Regions from separate parts of the Erwinia sp. 1181_3 genome, predicted to be linked through region 2. Evidence: predicted binding sites of a transcription regulator. Region 2 holds the regulator's gene; the other holds the start of a gene.
What was found. Region 2 encodes LexA, which represses DNA repair genes until DNA is damaged. Its sites were predicted from a motif close to TNCTGTATGTACATACAGNA; they were not measured.
Positions count from the first base shown of each region.

Region 1: mutH (DNA mismatch repair endonuclease MutH) is a predicted target of LexA. The motif match lies at 2,077-2,096, and genes of this name have one in related genera.

Region 1 is NZ_VTDE01000007.1:59,463-62,624, forward strand. It holds gene FY046_RS16955 (YgdI/YgdR family lipoprotein) at 1-170, opposite strand, end outside; gene FY046_RS16960 (TerC family protein) at 347-1,057, opposite strand; gene mutH (DNA mismatch repair endonuclease MutH) at 1,157-1,843, opposite strand; gene rppH (RNA pyrophosphohydrolase) at 2,529-3,056, shown strand; gene ptsP (phosphoenolpyruvate--protein phosphotransferase) at 3,069-3,162, shown strand, end outside.
Region 2 is NZ_VTDE01000009.1:135,165-138,326, forward strand. It holds gene dinF (MATE family efflux transporter DinF) at 110-1,432, opposite strand; gene lexA (transcriptional repressor LexA) at 1,515-2,123, opposite strand; gene FY046_RS19025 (diacylglycerol kinase) at 2,230-2,598, opposite strand; gene plsB (glycerol-3-phosphate 1-O-acyltransferase PlsB) at 2,726-3,162, shown strand, end outside.

The DNA.
Region 1 (3,162 bases), on a different contig from region 2:
TCGTGGCCGGAATCGTCGGTATATTTCACCAGACCAGTATCTTTATCAATCTGCGGCTTACCGTCGGTCATAATCATCTTGCCGTCTTTGGTTGCCATCACATAATTACTGCTGCAACCACTCGCTAATACTGCCATGCCCAGCACCGCTGCGCTAAAAATCCACTTCATCGTTGTCTCCCTTACTCTTCATTACTCAACACTTCAGCATAAGTGTAGTAATAAACTATTTTCCCTGTAGCGATAATAGTATGAGTCTGAAAATGGATCGTGCGCACAACACACCATTGACATTGCATCACCACTATTTCCTTACCCAGCCCGACAGGCCGGGTAAGGAGGTGATGTTACAGCGGACGTTTTTTATTGCGTGCCAGATTGAGGCATTCCACCGCCATAGAGAAGAACATGGCGAAATAGATGTAGCCTTTAGGAATGTGAATATTGAAGCTTTCCAGCATCAGCGTGAAACCCACGAGGATCAGGAACGCCAGCGCCAGCATTTTCACCGACGGATGTCTGTCAACAAAATCACCGATAGCACGCGCGGCAAACATCATCACCAGTACCGCGATCACCACGGCAGCCATCATAATAACCAGATGGTCGGAGAGGCCCACGGCAGTAATGACGGAATCAAGGCTGAAGATAATATCCAGCAGCATGATCTGCACGATAGCGCCGATAAATGAATGCACATTGGTGTTGTGCTCACCGCCGCCGCCTTCAATGGTTTCATGAATTTCCATGCTCGACTTCCACAGCAGGAATAATCCACCAAACAGCAGAATCAGATCGCGCGCTGAGAATGCATGATCCATCAGCGTAAACAGCGGGTCCGTCAGGCGGATAACCCATGCAATCGAGGCCAGCAGGCCAAGACGCATCAACATGGCGCCAGCCAGACCGATACGGCGGGCGGTATTCTGTTGATGCTTAGGCAGTTTTGCCACCACCAGCGAGAGGAAAATAATATTATCAATCCCGAGGACAATTTCGAGGATCGTTAGCGTACCGAGCGCTAACCAGGCATTGGGATCGGCAATCCAGTCAAACATGGTAATGTTGCATCCTAAATTCTAATAAAAGTTAAACGAAAGCTAAACGACGATTATACCTAAGGTTTACAGCAGCGGGAAAATCTTTACAGGGGTTTTTTATAGCAGAAAATGCCGGGCCAGCAGCGGGCCGGTAAAGGTTTTCTTCAGGTAAAAACCCCGTGGCAGCGTCATGATCGGCTGCCCGTCACGGCCAATTCCCTCTGTCAGCGCTTTACTGTTCGCCGCTTTCGGCCGGATTTGCAGGAACTCCCCGTGACGTGCGGTAATCTGCTCAACCTGGCCCAGCACGATCATATCCATCAGTTCTTCCCAGTCGCGCTGCAACTGCAACTCCTCTGTGGCATCCGGGCTCCATAATAAGGGCGCGCCCACATGGCGCTGTTCCAGTGGAATAGCGCGGTCACCCTCCACGGGCACCCAGAGTACTCGCGTTAGCTTATGGCGTACGTGGCTGTTATGCCAGGTGACACCGCTGTTGCCGGTCAGCGGTGCCACGCAGACAAACGTGGTTTCCAGCGGGCGGCCGCTGGCATCAACCGGAATCGTTTTCAGCTCAATGCCAATCCCGGCAAAATCCTGCTCTGGCTTACTGCCGGCGCTGGCGCCGAGGTAGCGTTCCAGCAACAGGCCAACCCAGCCTTTGTCGCGTTTTAAATCGCGTGGGATGGGCAGGTGGATGCGCGCTGCCAGTTCGCCCAGCGTATAACCGGCCAGTGCGGCGGCGCGCGCCATCAGTTCGTCTTCATTTTCTGGCGGAGAAACGAGGTAGAGATCACCAGTCATCATCACGTCCGTAATCTGTTCAAAAAATAGCCGTCATTTGCCCACAGAGAAAATATCCCGGACAGGTCTGGGGAAAACACCAATAATAGCATGATAAATCATGTTTTTTTATTGCATCAGGCACGTAAAAAAAAGCCTCTCTCTACAGTTTTACCCGGCTTGCCACCGACAATGAACAGGATCACCGGGGTAGTTATCCACAGAAAAGTGGGATAACTCACTTTTTATAATAATACTGTTTCCATTTACAGCCTCGACGTTGGCTCTTTTCCACTATTTTACCTTTTTCATGCCTAACTAATCGGCATATTCTGTGGATAACGTGCAAGGCGTTCGATCTTTCACCAGTTGGCGATCATCGGATGATGACAGCCAAATGACAAGCGGTTGAAAGCCTGTGGTTAACGGCAAAAGATGATGATTAATAGGGGGTTATTCTTAGTTTTAAAAAAGTCGCTCTGTGCCAGTCAAAAAGTTTTCCCCACCTGTTAACAGAGTTCTGCACAAAGCTATCCACAGAAAACGTGAATAAGATCGCATTTTTATCCGGGTATCTGTTTATAACTTTGCAAAAAAGGGCAAGTTATCCCAGCCGGATGCAGTCACATCCCCTAAAAGCAGTGGTTTACCGTCTGTAAGGAGTATGAAACAATCAGAACATCCAGTTTTAGTTTGAGGTAGTCCGGTGATCGATGATGATGGCTACCGCCCGAATGTTGGTATCGTAATTTGTAACAGGCAGGGACAGGTGTTGTGGGCCAGACGTTTTGGTCAGCACTCCTGGCAGTTTCCCCAGGGCGGTATTAACGCAGGGGAGACGGCGGAGCAGGCGATGTACCGCGAACTTTTCGAGGAAGTCGGTTTGAACCGCAAGGATGTCCGCATCCTTGCATCCACCCGTAACTGGTTACGATATAAGTTGCCAAAACGTTTGGTGCGTTGGGACACAAAGCCGGTTTGTATCGGCCAAAAACAGAAGTGGTATCTTCTGCAGTTGATGTGCAATGACGCGGATATCAATATGCAAACCAGCAGCACGCCAGAGTTCGACGGCTGGCGTTGGGTGAGCTTTTGGTATCCGGTACGCCAGGTGGTCTCTTTTAAACGCGATGTTTACCGCCGCGTGATGAAAGAGTTTGCCAGTGTGGTTATGCCCCTGCAGGAGAATACCGTACAGCGAAATGCGCCAGGTTTTCGACGGAAGAGAGGTTAAGCCACGTAGATTATGCTCACACAGCTACGCGAAATAGTTGAGAAAGTGGCGGCAGCGCCCCGGCTTACCGAGGCGCTGGATATTCTGGTTAACGAAATCTGTGTGG
Region 2 (3,162 bases):
AGAGAAACCACGCACTGGCCGTTAACCCGCTGGCAAAAGCGGTAGAAATCACTAAAAACACCTAGAATTCAGTGAACTAGCGAAGCGGCGCGTTACGTAACCAAATGTGTCACTGCGCGAACCAGGTTCCCTTACGCCAGTGACGACGCCAGATGACCCACAGGGAGACACCGCGCAGCAGCAGGAACAACGTGACTGCCAGCCACAGACCATGGTTACCCAGCCACGGCACGCTAAACAGCGCCAAACCAAAGCCCAGTGCTGCGACGGCCATACTGTTGCGCATCTCACTGGCGCGGGTGGCACCGATAAACATCCCATCCAGCAAATAACAGCCCACACCCGCTAATGGCATCAGCACCTGCCACCATAAATACCGATCGGCAAGCTGGCGAAGCGGTTCCAGAGACGTCAGCAGCGCGATAATTTGCTCACCAAACAGGGCATAAAATAGAGAAAACCCTGCTGCAACTAGTAACGACTGCCGACAGGCAGCATGCCAGACGCTGAGTAACTGCTTACTGTCGCGCGCGCCATAGGCTTCTCCAGAACAGGCCTCAACCGCATAGGCGAAGCCATCCAGTGCATAGGCGGTAAAGGTGAGGAACATCAGCAATACCGCGTTGACCGCCACCACATCATTCCCCATACGGGCACCAAAGATAGTCAGCGACGCAAAGCAGATTTGCAACAACAGAGAACGCAGCATGATGTCGCGATTTAAGCGCAGCAGGCGCCCCACATCACCGCGCCAGGCACTCAGCATCAACCTTACTGACAGACCACGCAGTTTCATCACCCGCCATACCAGCAGCAGACCAACAATAAAACTGACATATTCAGCTATTGCGGTAGCCGCTGCCGCGCCCTGTACACCCCACTTCAGGCCAATAACAAACCACAGATCCAGCAGGATATTGACCAGATTACCCACCACCAGCAGGATCACAGGGGCACGCGCATACTGCACCCCAAGGAGCCAGCCAAGCAGCACGAGATTGGCCAACGTTGCGGGAGCACTGAGCCAGCGCACCTGCATAAACAGTGCCGCCTGGTGCAGAACGTCTTCGCTGCCACCGGTCAGGCCCAGAGCAAAGTGAGTGATGGGTGTTCTTAGCAGGATAAACAGCAGGCCGGCCAGCAAAGCGAGCAGCAGCGGCTGCATCAATGCACGTGCCAGTGCGGATTTATCACTGGCTCCAAATGCCTGGGCAGTCAGCCCGGTGGTGCTCATGCGTAGAAACAGTAGCAGCATAAACAGGAAGCTGGTTACGGTTGTGCCGATCGCCACCCCACCAAGATACGTCGGGCTATCAAGATGGCCGATCACGGCGGTATCGACCAGACCAAGCAGTGGCACGGTAATATTAGAAAGGATCATCGGCAGCGCCAGCCGCCAGAGGCTTTTATCCGCAGAGGTGAGCAGTTTCATCAGAACCCATCAGAGCTAAAGCGATTACAGATGATAATACGCGCCACAGAAGCAGCGCGCAGGATTTAGCGGGGAGTAACGATTACAGCCAGTTGCCGTTGCGAATAACGCCGACAGCAAGACCTTCAATAGTCAGCGTTTGCTGACGCAGGTCGACAATGATAGGTTTGAAGTCCGGGTTTTCTGGTAAAAGTTGCACCGTATTACCCTGCCTTTTCAGGCGTTTCACTGTCACTTCGTCATCAATGCGCGCAACCACAACCTGCCCATTACGCACATCTTCCGTTTTATGTACCGCTAACAGATCGCCGTCCATAATACCGATGTCTTTCATCGACATCCCACTGACGCGCAACAGAAAATCAGCGCCAGGCTTGAACAGGTCAGGGTCAACTTTGTAGTGCCCTTCAATGTGCTGCTCTGCCAACAGTGGCTCACCGGCGGCAACCCGGCCAATCAGTGGAAGACCGTCTTCTTCTTCCATCATCAGGCGAATACCGCGGGAAGCACCAGAAACGATCTCAATCACGCCTTTACGGGCTAAGGCCTTCAGGTGTTCTTCAGCCGCATTCGGGGAACGGAAACCAAGTTGCGCAGCGATCTCTGCGCGCGTCGGCGGCATACCAGTTTGATTAATGTGGTCGCGAATCAGGTCATAAACCTGCTGCTGCCTCGCCGTTAGTGCTTTCATTCCGCCCCCTGGTTGTTTATACAGTCGACTGTGAGTATATACAGGTATTTAGACATTGAAAACCTAAAGTTGGGCGAAATGCAGTTTGTGGCGATTTTTGGAAAACTCATCGCAAATGTGGCACTAACAGCATGATCCAAACAAAAATTGCCAGCAAGATAGTCAACAGCACGGCCGCAGAACCCATATCTTTGGCCCGGCCTGCAAGGGGGTGTATTTCACTGCCGATACGGTCGACGACCGCTTCGATGGCACTGTTGAGTATTTCGACAATGATGACCAGCATGACCGAGCCAATCAGCAGCACACGGGTAATGGCATCTACGTCCAGCCAGCAGGCAATGATAATCGCAATGATCGCCGCGACGGCTTCCTGACGAAAAGCGGCTTCATGCTGCCACGCGCTGCGGATGCCTTTCCACGAATACCCGGCTGCTTTTATGATTCGCGTCAGTCCGGTGACATTATTTGCCATAATCAGGGAACCCTTTGAGAAGTTTAACGTCAATGAGTGGAACTACAGGTTTTTTAACACCACAGATTCTGTTGGCGCTTTCTGGTATGCTTGCGGCGCTTTGCTAACAAGAGGCTTCATGTTGTCTATGTCAGGTTGGCGTAAATTATATTATAACTTATTGAATCTTCCAGTAAAACTACTGGTAAAAAGTAAAGCAATTCCGGCTGAGCCGGTTGCCGAACTCGGGCTTGATACGTCGCGCCCTATTATGTATGTGCTGCCTTATGATTCAAAGGCCGATCTCCTTGCACTGCGTGAGCAGTGTCGCAAACAAGACCTGCCCGATCCTCTGGAACCTCTGGAGATCGACGGTACGGTATTGCCACGCCATGTGTTTATTCATGATGGCCCGCGCTTGTTCCCGTACTTTGTTCCGAATCTTGAGTCGGTCAAGCTGTTCCACGATTATCTCGATCTGCACCGCAATCATCCCGATCTGGATGTGCAAATGGTGCCGGTATCAGTGATGTTTGGTCGTGCGCCGGGCCGTGAGGTACAGGGTGACGAACAGCCGCATCTGCG